DNA from 2 places in the Thalassotalea agarivorans genome. Region 1 is predicted to be linked to the other one. Evidence: predicted binding sites of a transcription regulator. Region 1 holds the regulator's gene; the other holds the start of a gene.
The links. The regulator FNR, encoded in region 1, switches genes on or off when oxygen is low (the NO sensors DNR and NnrR bind a similar motif). The targets are predictions, from matches to a motif close to TTGATCTAGATCAA.
Positions count from the first base shown of each region.

Region 1 (7,509 bases):
TTTAGTGCAATGAAGGCTAGGAATAAACCGATACCCGCTGCAATACCAAAGCGCAATGAATGTGGGATTGAGTTGATGATCCACTCACGCACTTTAAACAGACTTAATAGCGTGAAAATAGTACCTGAAATGAATACTGCACCTAAAGCAACTTGCCATGTATAACCCATGGTAAGTACTACGGTGTAAGTGAAAAATGCATTTAAACCCATACCTGGCGCTAGTGCGATAGGGTAGTTAGCTAAAAAGCCCATAATAAAACAACCGATAGCAGCGGCTAAACAAGTCGCTACAAATACCGCACCTTGATCCATACCGGTTGCTGATAGCATTGATGGGTTGACGAAGATAATGTAAGCCATAGTTAAGAAGGTTGTTAGACCGGCAATGACTTCTTGTTTTATCGACGTATTATTTTTTGTTAGTTGAAAAAGTTTCTCAAACATAATATCTCTCGAAAGTTAGTAAATTTTGCTTTTATAATTGTTATTTTATTTCCACGATATCAAGCATATTAGCTTGCTCAATACCTTTGTGAATCTCGGTGTGTTGCTTTATTGGTTCTGCATCAAAGGCGATATCGCCACCGTTTATTACTTCTGATTCGGCAGACACAGATTTAAAATCAAATAGGTTGCTATCGCATAAATGAGAAGGCGCGATATTGCGAGTTGCGGTAAACATCGATTCAAGTCGACCTGGATGCTGTTGTTGCCACTGTTTTAGCATGGCTTTAATATTTTGACGCTCTAAATTTGGCTGCGAGCCACAAAGGTTGCAAGGAATAATAGGAAAGTTCTTAAGGTTAGCATATTGCGCTAACTCTTCTTCCTTACAAAAGGCGAGGGGACGAATAACAACATGTTCACCGTTATCAGACATTAATTTTGCCGGCATGGCTTTAAGCTTGCCACCGTAAAACATGTTTAGCATCAAGGTTTCAATAATATCATCGCGATGATGGCCGAGAGCTATCTTTGTTGCACCTATCTGTTTTGCTGTCTTATATAAAATGGCGCGACGCAGACGTGAACATAAACTACAGGTAGTTTTTCCTTCTGGAATCTTTTCTTTCACGATCGAGTAGGTATCTTCTTCGATAATGTGAAATTCAACACCTAATTTCGTTAAATAATCAGGCAAGATGTTTTCTGGAAAACCGGGTTGTTTCTGATCGAGATTGACAGCAACTAAAGAAAAGTTGATAGGCGCAGACTTTTGCAATAACGACAATATTGCTAACAAGCCATAACTGTCTTTTCCACCCGATAAACACACCATGACCTTGTCGCCTTCTTCAATCATGTTGAATTCAGCAATCGCTTGTCCAGTTTGGCGTCTCAGGCGTGTTTCTAGCTTTTTCAGCTGCGCCTGTTGTGTCGGGCTTAAAGTGGTCATGTTTGTCTCAAATATTAAAGCGCGCGTATTATAACAGCGCGTTATTTGAACACAACGCTATTTTCAAAATTGTAAACATTTTGCCGAAGAATCGACGACAATGTTGCCAAGTTTTCGCTTTATTGTGACAATATTGTTACTGCAATGGCGATTTATAACCGACTGGTTTTAAGGCTAAAACATCACAATTTAAGCGATCGATAACGTGCTCCGCAGTATTGCCGATTAACGCTGCTGATATACCCGTGCGGCCTATAGTGCCTAGTACAACAAGCTCTGCATCTAATTCTTGCGCTACTTTATCAATAACATCTTCAGGTAAACCTTCTCGCACATGTGTATTGTCGGTGGCTATGGAAAACTTACTTGCATGCTTATCCATCGCTTGTTGATGATGTTGCTTTAACGCGCTGTTGTATTCCTCAGTATTGAACTCAGGTATCTCTATTGCGATGTTAACCGGTGTACCCGGATATGAATTGACTAGATGTACATTGCCTTTGATCAATGTTGAAAAGGCGATGGCCTCCTGCGTTATTTTATCGTTTAGTAGTAAGTGTTCCTCTTCTTCACTACCAACATTGATAGACGCAATTATATTGCCGTCTTCTGGCCAATCGTGCTCCTTAACAAGTAACACAGGGCAAGGGCATTTACGCAGTAGGTGCCAATCAGTGGGTGTAAATATCACTGATTTAAGTTTGTCATGTTCGTGCGTGCCTTTAATCACGATATCAAATTCATGTTCAATAACTTGTTCAATCACAGGCTCAAACGGACGATTGTGCCAAATGACCTCTGTCGTTACTTCGATATTATCTTGATTACATTTATCAATGATGGCTTTTAGCCATAATTCGCGATCTTTTAATACAGTAGCGCGCATTGATTCTCGCTCTTCACCCGAAAGCATGGTGGTCATTTCGTATGAAAAATCAAAAATTGAAACAAATGCGGTGACGGAGGCTTGTGTAACTTTTGCTAATTGCAAAGCACGCAACAATGCTTTTTGATGGTCTGTGGAAGGATCGATTACAACTAATATTTTTTTATATTTTTCCATAACTTATTCCGTTTATTGACCGCGAAATTAAAACTATTATGGTTAAAATTATTAGATGAATCTTTGTTTTAAATCAAGTATTGCAGCAGATAAATCTCTCTATTTAGACACGTTTAAAGTGCTGCAACTGTCTTGAGCTGGTCTTTATCTAGGATTGTGATCAGTTTACCTTCAAGTAAAATCAGTCCGTTTTTATGAAATTTATTGAACAAGCGGCTGATGGTTTCTACTGTTAAGCCCATATAATTACCAATATCAGAACGCGTCATCGCCAGTCTGAATTTATCAGCGCTCAGTCCTCGTACTTTGTATCTGTCGCTTAAGTTAATAATAAACGTGGCTAACTTTTGCTCTGCTGTTTTATTGTTTAGCAGTGAAATCATGTGCTGATCTGACTTAATCTCTGCGCTCATCAATCGCATGATTTGCTTTTTCAAGCGAGGCATAGTGTTAGATAGATTATCGAGCGTATCATATGGTATTTCACAAACCATTGCCGTTTCTAGTGCTTTGGCAAAGCTTGGATGTTCAGCTTCGGCTATAGCATCGAAACCGAGTAAATCACCGGCTAAATGAAAGCCAGTAATTTGTTCATCACCCTGTTCATCAATAATGAAAGATTTGAATGAACCAGAGCGAATCGCATACAGCGACTTCATTTTGTCGCCACTATTGTAGAGATGATCACCCTTGTGAGCAGGCATTTTGCGATCAATGACTTTATCAAGTACGTCAAGTTCATTGTCATTGAGGGTAAATGGCAGGCAAAGCTCGCTAATACTGCAATTTTGACAATGAATGTGTTGTTGGGCATTACAACTTAGCTTATACATGAAGCGTCAATACCTTGTTAATAACCTTGTTTTTTATATGGTATTAAAACAACGCAAATGATGCAATGACAACGGTATAAATACCGAAACAAAGAATAGCACTGGCGGCAATATTTCTTACCAGCGAATGCTGAAAATACTGTCGAATGGTAACGCCTCCTAAAGAAAGGCTTAACATCATCGGTAGGGTACCTAAACCAAAGAAAAGCATAATTAGCGCGCCATCAAGTGCGCTGCCGCTGGCTATAGACCAGGTTAAGGTCGAATAGACTAGTCCGCAAGGCAACCATCCCCACAGCATACCTAAAATCAACGCTTTGGCAGATGAATCAACAGGAATCACCTTTTTAGTGAGCGGTTGAATATGACGCCATAACACATGCCCTAGTTTTTCTAGCACAACGAGTACGGAAGTCAGTTTCATTAAATACAAAGCAAGAAAAATTAAAAATAAGCCTGAAAACAACCGTAGCAGGGTTAACGGAACACCCAGTTTTGAAACAGCGATAGAAGATGAAAACCCAACGATGGCGCCAATCAGTGTATAAGACAATATGCGGCCAACATTGTAAGCAAATCCAGTGCGAATTTGGTTAGCACCGCTTGCCGCTGCAAGGCTCGTGCTTATAGCGCCGCACATACCAAAACAATGTCCAGAGCCTAATAACCCAATAAGTAATGCAGACAATAAATCAAGCGTCATCGTGCTGTTTATCGTCCTTCTTCGCTCCATCTTCTTTGTTTGGCGTGGTAGGTTTGTCATCGTCAAACAAAATACTCATACCTTGCTTTTCTAAGTCGTCAAACTGCTCAGTTTTCACAGCCCAAAAGAACAGGTAGATGCCTATTGCCGTAAGCAATATTGCGATGGGTATTAAAACGTAAATTATGCTCATTTCTTTAACAATCTTAGTGAATTTGAAATGACTAATATCGAACTTGCCGACATGCCAATTACTGCCATATAAGGAGTAATATAGCCCATAACGGCCAAAGGGAGAACAATGGCATTATAGGCAAATGCCCATCCATAGTTTTGTTTGATAATGTTATTGGTTTTCTTCGCGACAGCAAGTAAGCGCAACAATGCATTGAGGTGATTATTAACAAAAATCACGTCGGCACCGCTTTTGGCAACATCCGTGCCGCTTCCCATGGCAATAGAAACATGTGCTGCGCCAAACACTGGGGTATCGTTGACGCCATCACCAATCATGGCAAGTGTTTGGTTTTGTTGAAACGCCTGAATCTGTTTCATTTTTTGCTCGGCTGATTGATTCGAATAGACCGAGTCTATCGACAGTTGCTTTGCCACTACCTCACAGCCTTGTGCGCTGTCACCAGATAAAATAGTGGTATCAATGTTACCTTGTTGTAATGCATCTATGGTCGCAACTGCATCTTCGCGTGTGGCGTCTGCAAGATAAAACACAGCGGCTAACTCATTGTCTATGGTTAATACACATTGTGCGTCGCTATAGTCTGTTGCATCAAGCCAAGCAGGTTTACCAATCGCTAACGATTTCTCGGCTAAATTAGCTGTTACCCCTTGCCCTGGATGCACTTTGGCATTAGTAACCTTATCGATAAAGTTTCGATGGCTACTAAATGCCTTTGCAATCGGGTGCTCTGATTTAGCTTCTAATGCTGCCGCCATTTCTAACAAACGTGTTTCGCTATACTCTTCATTAATCACCTTGACGGTATTAATGGTGAACTCACCAGTTGTCAGTGTGCCAGTCTTGTCAAAAGCAACGTGGTTAACTTTGGGCATGGTTTCAATAACATGGCCTGCTTTAACCATAATGCCTTCGCGATTTAATCGCGTTGTACCGCAAGTTAGCGCGGTTGGTGTTGCTAAAGATAGGGCGCAAGGGCAGGTGGCTACAAGCACTGAAAGCGTTATCCAAAATGCTTCTTCTGGAGCGTGTGTTGACCAGTAAAATGCGGTACCGATTGCAGTTAGTAGTATTATTGCCACAAAGTGTTGGGCAATTTTATCCGATAGCTGCGCTAATCTCGGCTTATGATTTTGCGCACGCTCACTTAAACGGATCAATTGGCTTAAAAACGACGTGTTATTTTCATTTAACACCTCGAGGGTTAATACGCCATCGCCATTAATCGTGCCAGCAAAGACTTTCTCTCCATGCTGCTTTTTCACCGGCAGTGGCTCACCACTGAGCATAGATTCATTTAACTGAGATTCACCTTCAACAATAATAGCATCAGCGGGCACAGTTTCTCCCGGCTTGACCAATACCATATCACCGGTTGTTAAACGTTTGGCGGGAATATATTGCTCCGTGCCATCGATTATTCGTGTTGCCGTCATTGGCATCAGTTTTAATAAGTTCGCCGACATTTCAGCCGCTCGACTTCTTGCGCGAAACTCCAAAAATTTGCCAATAAGCAGCAAGAATGTAAACATTGAGACGGACTCAAAGTAAACTTCGCCTTGTTGCGAAATAGTCGCCCAGCAACTGGCGAAATAAGCGAGCAATATGGCAATAGAAACAGGTACGTCCATCGATAAACGCTTAGCTTTTAACGCACGAAACGCACCAGAATAGAAGGGGAATGCGCCATAGGCGATGATAGGCAGCGTTAACAGCATTGATGTCCAACGCAAGTAGACAAGCATTGTATCGGACATATCCGAAAAGGCGCCAAAGTATAAGCCAACCGCGATCATCATCACTTGCATCATCAAGATACCTGATACCCCTAAACGGCGGATAAAGGTTTTGGCTTGTTGCTTATTTTGGCTTTCAATGTGATTTGCTTTAAACGGTAGCGCGGTGTAACCGAGCGTATCGATTGCTTCAATCACTTCGCTGAGCTTTACCTTGCTCTCTTGCCAGCTGACATTGGCTCGGCGGGTGGTTGCGTTAACTGAAATCGCTACTACACCGTCTAGTTTAGAAAGCTGCATTTCTATTAACCAGGCACAGGCTGCGCAGCTAATACCTTCTACCGTCAGAATGGTTTCTTTATGATCGCCTTCAGTAAAGGTGAACTCTGATTGCAGGCTTTCATCATCAAGCAATTTGTTCTTGGCTAATTGTTCCGGTACTAACGGATCGGACTTTTGAGAAGGTTCTGTGCGATAACGATAGAAGTCGGTAAGGTCGTTGTCGACAATAGTCTGAGCAACTGCTTGGCAACCAATACAACACATAGCTTGCTCGGTGCCTTCAATGTTTACACTGAGGTCTAAACCAGCGGGAATAGGCTCATTACAATGATAACAGTGACTACTCATGATAGGCGTTTATCTTAGTTCGCTTCGTTTGGTTTTGGGTAAATATCGATAAACTCAGACTGAGGCAATGAAATAGTATTTTGAATTTTCCAATGATTCTCAAACGGAGTAATGGTGATTTTCCATTTTCCGCGCACGTCATTTTCTAATTGCGATCTAAAAAAGCCGTTGCCGTCAGGCGTTAAAATTAATGAAAAGTCGTGTTCAGCCAGTGTAGGGTGGTAAAAGTTTACGTTGAGTACAGGAAACTTCTTTTCGATGCCTGTTGGCTTAATAACTAGCTCATTGTCTTTAAAACGTAAACCAAAACGAATACCAAGTTTCTCAGCTTGTTTAACCTTACCAAACTCTAAGTTAATCGCTTTGCCTTTTTTGTAGTAGTCGCCCACCACAAGGTCATCAGGATCGGTATTAGCGATAATAAATGTAGTAATACCTGCTACAACGGCAGAGAAAGGAAGGAAAAATACGAGCCAAGCCATAGGCTCTTGATACCATCTAGTTTTCATATGTGCTACTTAAGGTATTCGTGAATAAAACAGGGTAATTATACCGATTTTATTGCGTTAAAGATATTTGTTCGTGCATAAAAAAGCCTTGTATCACTACAAGGCTTTTATGCGTAAATTTAGTGATTAATCTTCTTGCGACAAGCTATAAACGTAAGCACTTATCACGTGAATCTTTTCTTCACCTAAAATGTTTAACCATGCAGGCATTACACCAGCGCGTCCATTACGAATAGACTCTTGAACAGCCTTTTCTGAACCGCCGTATAACCAGATATTGTCGTTAAGCGCTGGAGCACCCAAAGCTAGCCCCATAGCGTGGCTACCTTGGCCTTCATTACCGTGACACGCAGCACATACGGCAAACTTCTCCTTACCAGTATCCACGTTACCTTCTTTCGCTTCACGGCCACTTAAGCTCAATACGTACGCTGCAACGTC
Region 1 covers NZ_AP027363.1:1,879,026-1,886,534, reverse strand. Annotated here, with positions in the region: gene QUD85_RS08835 (NCS2 family permease) at 1-446, opposite strand, end outside; gene ttcA (tRNA 2-thiocytidine(32) synthetase TtcA) at 487-1,398, opposite strand; gene uspE (universal stress protein UspE) at 1,535-2,461, opposite strand; gene fnr (fumarate/nitrate reduction transcriptional regulator Fnr) at 2,575-3,294, opposite strand; gene QUD85_RS08815 (sulfite exporter TauE/SafE family protein) at 3,338-3,997, opposite strand; gene ccoS (cbb3-type cytochrome oxidase assembly protein CcoS) at 3,987-4,190, opposite strand; gene QUD85_RS08805 (heavy metal translocating P-type ATPase) at 4,187-6,559, opposite strand; gene QUD85_RS08800 (FixH family protein) at 6,574-7,068, opposite strand; gene ccoP (cytochrome-c oxidase, cbb3-type subunit III) at 7,195-7,509, opposite strand, start outside.

Region 2 (7,509 bases), 1.5 Mb from region 1:
TCACAAAGTGCTTGTTTTCGTGTACGGGACTATCACCCTGTATCGTTGTCCTTTCCAGAACATTCCACTAACGCACACCCGCTTAAGGGCTAATTCCCGTTCGCTCGCCGCTACTAAGGAAATCTCGGTTGATTTCTTTTCCTCGGGGTACTTAGATGTTTCAGTTCTCCCGGTTCGCCTCTTTATCCTATGAATTCAGATAAAGATACCCGCCTGATGACGGGTGGGTTTCCCCATTCAGAAATCTCAGTCTATAACGGTTTTTATCACCTCAACTGAGCTTATCGCAGATTAACACGTCTTTCATCGCCTCTAACTGCCAAGGCATCCACCATATACGCTTAGTCACTTAACCATACAACCCTAAATAATCTACCGATTATTTGCTGTAAGCTGTCAGCGATAAGGCGATAACGAAAAAATCATTAACGCTTTACGGCTAAAAACCTAAAACAACACGGATGTGTATGTGGACTGATTGCGCTCATAATGAGCTTCTTGAGTAAGAATTTTGAGAACGTCTTAATAAATTAAAACGTTTTCTGATAAGTCGTTAAACTTATCGTGATACATAACAAGGAAGATTATGTATCTGTTGGTATTTATAGCGCGACACTATAAACACCGGGTATTAATATCAGCTTTCCAAATTGTTAAAGAGCATGTTTCTTAAAGAAACTAAATCTAAATAGTCGCTCAAGTTGTTGAACTGGCCATTTAGATTTAATTTCTAGCGTAAGAGAGTATGTGAAATTGGTGGAGCTAAGCAGGATCGAACTGCTGACCTCCTGCGTGCAAGGCAGGCGCTCTCCCAGCTGAGCTATAGCCCCATATTTCTATGGCAGGTCTGAGCAGACTTGAACAAAAACAGGCCGACCTCACCGCTTTTTATAGCTTCGCGACGGGGTGCGCTCTATTGAGTATGCATGTTCTATCCAATCATTTAGGATGAATATCGTTAGTTCTTTTATGGCGACGTTTACTTTAGCTAAACGAGTCATGAAAAAATGACGATAGGCGCCTAAATTGGTAGGTCTGGGCAGACTTGAACTGCCGACCTCACCCTTATCAGGGGTGCGCTCTAACCAGCTGAGCTACAGACCTTCTGCAGTTTCATTTCTTCTCTTACATTCGTTATCAAAGCAATTTGTGTGAACACTCAACGTCAAGGCGTTTCACCTTTCAAGATAAGGAGGTGATCCAACCCCAGGTTCCCCTAGGGTTACCTTGTTACGACTTCACCCCAGTCATGAATCACAAAGTGGTGACCGTCCTCCCGAAGGTTAAACTAGCCACTTCTTTTGCAACCCACTCCCATGGTGTGACGGGCGGTGTGTACAAGGCCCGGGAACGTATTCACCGCGACATTCTGATTCGCGATTACTAGCGATTCCGACTTCATGGAGTCGAGTTGCAGACTCCAATCCGGACTACGACGTACTTTCTGGGATTCGCTCCACCTCGCGGTCTCGCTGCCCTCTGTATACGCCATTGTAGCACGTGTGTAGCCCATCCCGTAAGGGCCATGATGACTTGACGTCGTCCCCACCTTCCTCCGGTTTATCACCGGCAGTCTCCTTAAAGTTCCCGACATTACTCGCTGGCAAATAAGGATAAGGGTTGCGCTCGTTGCGGGACTTAACCCAACATTTCACAACACGAGCTGACGACAGCCATGCAGCACCTGTCTCAGAGTTCCCGAAGGCACTAATCTATCTCTAGAAAATTCTCTGGATGTCAAGGGATGGTAAGGTTCTTCGCGTTGCATCGAATTAAACCACATGCTCCACCGCTTGTGCGGGCCCCCGTCAATTCATTTGAGTTTTAACCTTGCGGCCGTACTCCCCAGGCGGTCAACTTAGCGCGTTAGCTACGTCACCCACGCATCAAGTGCACAGACAACTAGTTGACATCGTTTACGGCGTGGACTACCAGGGTATCTAATCCTGTTTGCTCCCCACGCTTTCGTGCCTCAGCGTCAGTATTTGTCCAGGTGGCCGCCTTCGCCACTGATGTTCCTTCCAATCTCTACGCATTTCACCGCTACACTGGAAATTCCACCACCCTCTACAATACTCTAGTCACACAGTTTCAAATGCAGTTCCGAGGTTGAGCCCCGGGCTTTCACATCTGACTTATGTAACCGCCTACGCACGCTTTACGCCCAGTAATTCCGATTAACGCTCGCACCCTCCGTATTACCGCGGCTGCTGGCACGGAGTTAGCCGGTGCTTCTTCTGTTGCTAACGTCACAGCTAGCAGGTATTAACTACTAACCTTTCCTCACAACTGAAAGTGCTTTACAACCCGAAGGCCTTCTTCACACACGCGGCATGGCTGCATCAGGGTTTCCCCCATTGTGCAATATTCCCCACTGCTGCCTCCCGTAGGAGTCTGGGCCGTGTCTCAGTCCCAGTGTGGCTGATCATCCTCTCAAACCAGCTAGAGATCGTCGCCTTGGTAGGCCATTACCCCACCAACTAGCTAATCTCACTTGGGCTAATCAAAAGGCGAAAGGTCCGAAGAGCCCCTCCTTTGGTCCGTAGACATTATGCGGTATTAGCAGTCGTTTCCAACTGTTGTCCCCCACCTTATGGCATATTCCCAAGCATTACTCACCCGTCCGCCGCTCGACGCCAGAGGTGCAAGCACCTCTTCGTTTCCGCTCGACTTGCATGTGTTAAGCCTGCCGCCAGCGTTCAATCTGAGCCATGATCAAACTCTTCAATTAAAATCGTTTGTGTCACATAAGTGACTGCTCAATGAATTTCTGACAAAAGCGCCTAATCAATATAAACATTGATTTAGACTTTGTGTCACTCACTGAGTTAATTATTTGGTAAAACCAACATTAACGTGAGTGCCCACACAAATTGCTTGATAACTATTTGTTAAAGAACGATTCTTGCGAATCTCACCGAATATCTCATTCGTATTCGGCGTGTGCTCTACCGTTGAGAGCGGATGCGCATTTTACGCGTCCCTGTTTTGATGTCAACCTTTTTCACAAAAAAACTTTAATTTATTTTGTGAGGTTTTGTTAACTGCTTAATAACCATATTCGCTTACTAAACTTATCAAAACAGCTTCTTGGCTTGTCCCCGAGAAGTGGATGCGCATTTTAGGGATTTTTTGGGTCAATGCAACCCCTTTTTTTAATTTTTTGTTTGTTTGCCTAATTAACGTACAGTTCCCGTGTTTTAACGGTTTGATTACAATTAGGTGGTATTTTTCTTAGACAGTGTCTACAAGCCTGTTAAACTTATAAAAATTGCTACAAACCTTGGTCAAAACAATGAAACCACGTATAGAAAGCTATAAAGGAACCTATCCAAACATTGGACAAAATACTTACATCGACAAAGATGTGATTTTAGTAGGCGATATCAGTATTGATGATGATGCCAGTATTTGGCCACTGGTTGCAGCTAGAGGTGACGTTAACTATATACGAATAGGCAAACGCTCAAACGTGCAAGATGGTACGATTTTGCATGTAACACGCAAAAGCAAAAAAAATCCCGATGGTTTTCCATTAATTATTGGCGATGACGTGACTATTGGACACAAGTGTATGCTACATGGATGCACACTGGGTAATCGCATTCTCGTTGGTATGGGTGCAATTGTGATGGACGGCGCAATTGTTGAAGATGACGTTTTTATTGGCGCCGGCACGGTAGTGCCACCAAACAAAACACTTAAAAGCGGTTATTTATATGTGGGCAACCCAATGAAACAAGTAAGGCCGCTGCGTGAAGAAGAAATCGCTTTTCTTAAGCAGTCAGCGATCAATTATGTTTGGCTTAAAGACGATTATTTAGCTGAACTCGAAGTTAAGTAATACTTCGTTTTCGATAGGTTCGAATTTTTCTAGCCAATCCTCTGCAGCAGCTTCCCAATCTAATCGCGTTTGCTCTGGCACTTCCATCGTGCCAGGGTGATATTTCTCATCTACAAGAATGAAGATTTTCTCTCCAGCAAGTAAGCCTGAAAACACCCAAGCATGTTTTTGTTGGTCAAAATAAAGATCATCATTAAACAAAATAGATTGGTTCATATAGTTAACTCTCTTGAGTTTGTAGTTCTTTTCTCAACATGGTTAATACTGGCGCTACCTGCGGCATATGATTTCGCCAAATAGAAAAGCTCTTTGCTGCTTGGCCAACAAGCATACCCAAGCCGTCGATAACCTTAGTTGCACCTTGCTGACGTGCCCAGGTTAAAAATGGCGTTGGCGCTTTGCTATATGACATATCATAGCAACAAACATCTTCATTGATAATGTTAGTCGGTATTTCAGGTATTTTTCCAGATAAGCTAGAGCTTGTTGCATTAATAATCAGGTCATAGCTGCCTGTTAGTTCATCAAAACCACAACCTGAAACAATATCACTGTCTGCCTGCTCTGCTAACAACGTGGCTTTTGCTTTTGTGCGGTTAGCGATGGTAAGCGATAAAGGCTTTTCAGCAAGTAAAGACGCAACAACGCCTTTTGCTGCACCACCAGCTCCCAACATTAATATGTTGGCTTGTGACAAACTTACCCCTTGGGTAAGTAAGTCTTGCACTAGGCCAAAGCCATCTGTGTTATCACCATAAATTTTGCCACCTTTAAAAGACAAAGTGTTAACTGCGCCGGATTTGGCTGCAACCTCTGACAGCTCATCACATAGTCGCATAGCTTCTTCTTTAAATGGCGCAGTAACATTTGCACCCTTTCCGCCTTCAGCAATAAATGCTTGAACCGCTTGTGCAAAGGAATCTACTTCTGGGGCATACTTGTCATACTCAATATCCTGATTTAATGCTTGAGCAAACGCGCGATGAATTACCGGTGATTTAGATTGTTTTATGGGGTTACCAAAAACTCTGTATTTATCCATATCCAAATACATCTATTATTTTTAAATAAGCTTAGCGAATGTTTGGTAGTGAATAAACCTAAAATAGGCGATACCTTATAAAGAATATCGCCTGCTTAAGCCGAATGATAATAAAGCCGTTTAGCTGCTACAAATTAAAAGGTGTAACCCACCATTAAAGAGTAAACAACCGGGTTTATGTCAACGGAAGAACTTCCAATAGCATCGCCGGCAACATCAAAGCTAGCATCTGTTTCAATATTGATATAACGAATCGATGCGTTTACATGCCATGAATCATCAATATGATAATCCGCGCCAATTTGCCCTGCGATACCAAAAGAGCCATCGAGCGATAAATTACTGAGCCCTAGATCCTTTGGAGCTTGTGTAAATGATTCGTCAAAGAAAATGGTGTAATTCACACCAACGCCAACGTAAGGTTGAAAGCGACCTTCGGTATTAAAGTAGTAAAGCGCACTGAGCGTTGGTGGTAAATGAGTGACTTCTGCAAGTTTAATACCGTCGGCACCTAAAACAGCTTGCGGATCATGTAAGGTGATATCGTGCGTAAAAGGTGTTGCCGCTAAAACCTCTAAAGCAATTTCAGCCGTAAAGAAATAGACAAAATTCAGCCCTAGTTGGGTATCGTCACCCACAGACAACGACATGGTTGAGTCTGTGTCAGCCAGGAAAATAGCACTTTGATCGCTATTAGGTGACACATTCGTTATACCGCCTCTTAGGTAAATGTCTCCCGCTTGATTTGCTAACAATGGCGTTGAAAATAAAGTTGTTGCTAGAGCAACCGATAAAATTGAACGTTTAAACATGTTAATCCCACTTGTTCTAATGTAATTAGCGGGAAGTTTAAAAAGACTATCAATAGGAGACTTGATTTAGGTCAAGTTCTAATGCGCAAAGTAGTAAGCAACCAATACTTTGTTAATGTAGATCAAAAAAGGCGCATTAACAGCGCCCTTTTCACCCAGCTAGATAAATACTAAAAACGATAACCTAGCGACAGTTGACCAACAACAGGGTGCATATCAAAATCACCGACAGCTCTGCCCGTTAGCGTAACGTCAAAGCCTACATCTAGCTTTGTGTACATATATTTGACAGAAGCGTTAAGCATAAGGTTGCGTGTAATAAACACATCCATACCAAGTTGCGCGTTGTAGCCAAAGCCCATGTCCGCTTCAAAGTTCGAATAAAGTGCCGTATTAAACGTATTCAAATCTTCGCCGGTAACAAAGCTATAGTTCATACCGCCACCAATGTATGGCTTGAATCGACTACGGGTATCCATGTAGTAAACAAGATCTACATAGACGGGCATATAACTAAAGTTGGCAAATGCGGCTTCATTTGCGGTACCAAAAAGGTTTACGTCGTGTTTAATCGGACCACCGACTGTCGTTTCAATCGCCCATTGATAGTTGAAAAAATACTGCCAGCTAGCAAAGCCACTAATGCCTTGCTCTAATTCGACATTATTTAGTGTTTCTGAAGAACCGATATACAATACTGATTCAGTTTCAGTCGGTACAGATGCAATAGCACCAATTTTAACCACCTGATTTCCACCACGAAAACGAGTAGCGTCACTAGCGAACGAAGATAGCAAAACAATTGATGCGAGGGTTACGGTAAATAAAGACTTCATGGACTATCCTTGAACAACTTAACTAACAGCAGGGAAAAGCAGTGTAACAAGCTTATATCCCCAAACCAATACAAAATAAATAATCGACATAAATACAGCGGCAGATCCTAAGTCCTTTGCTCTTCCACTTAATTCATGATGCTCAGTACCGATACGATCAATAGCAGCTTCAATACCGCTATTAAGCAATTCAGTAATCATAATGCCAAACACGCCTGAGGCAAGAATGGCAAATTCTACAAAATCGGCTGCTAACCATGCGGCCAATGGCAACAAAACTAGCGCCAAAAATACTTCCTGACGAAAAGCAATTTCATGTTTATAGGCTGCTTTTAGTCCCAACCAGCTATGCTTTATCGCTGGCCACAAGCGACCAATATGTGAATAATTCTGCTTTGCCATGATACTACTCCGACAACCAATCTCTGGGCACTAAATAGTCTTGCAATGACGCTTCTGGACTACCATCAGGTGCTTGATAGTTGTATTCCCAGCGGGCTAATGGTGGCATAGACATTAGTATTGATTCTGTTCTGCCGCCAGACTGTAAACCAAATAAGGTGCCTCTGTCGAATACTAAGTTAAACTCTACATAACGACCACGGCGATACAATTGAAACTGTCTTTGTTGTTCGGTAAAAGGTGTTTGCTTACGTTTTTCGATAATCGGCACGTAGGCATCAATGTACCCTTGCCCAACAGCTTTTACATAGTCAAAACTTTGGTCAAAACCCCATTGATTTAGATCGTCAAAAAATAACCCGCCAACACCGCGAGTTTCGTTTCTGTGTTTTAGGAAGAAATAGTCATCACACCACTTTTTATGTTCTTCATACACTGTGGCGCCAAAAGGCTGACACAAGTCATGAGCAACTTGGTGCCAATGCTTCACGTCGTCGATGTTTGGATAAAACGGCGTTAAATCAAAGCCACCACCAAACCACCACACTGGCGACTCTCCTTCTTTTTCAGCCA
Region 2 covers NZ_AP027363.1:26,117-33,625, reverse strand. Annotated here, with positions in the region: rRNA gene QUD85_RS00180 (23S ribosomal RNA) at 1-355, opposite strand, end outside; tRNA gene QUD85_RS00175 (tRNA-Ala) at 755-830, opposite strand; tRNA gene QUD85_RS00170 (tRNA-Ile) at 1,028-1,104, opposite strand; rRNA gene QUD85_RS00165 (16S ribosomal RNA) at 1,189-2,731, opposite strand; gene QUD85_RS00160 (gamma carbonic anhydrase family protein) at 3,296-3,844, shown strand; gene QUD85_RS00155 (hypothetical protein) at 3,821-4,060, opposite strand; gene aroE (shikimate dehydrogenase) at 4,065-4,886, opposite strand; gene QUD85_RS00145 (OmpW/AlkL family protein) at 5,021-5,698, opposite strand; gene QUD85_RS00140 (OmpW/AlkL family protein) at 5,869-6,534, opposite strand; gene QUD85_RS00135 (diacylglycerol kinase) at 6,553-6,936, opposite strand; gene hemF (oxygen-dependent coproporphyrinogen oxidase) at 6,941-7,509, opposite strand, start outside.
Region 2: a site for FNR is predicted at 5,760-5,773, ahead of QUD85_RS00145 (OmpW/AlkL family protein). Genes of this name have one in related genera too.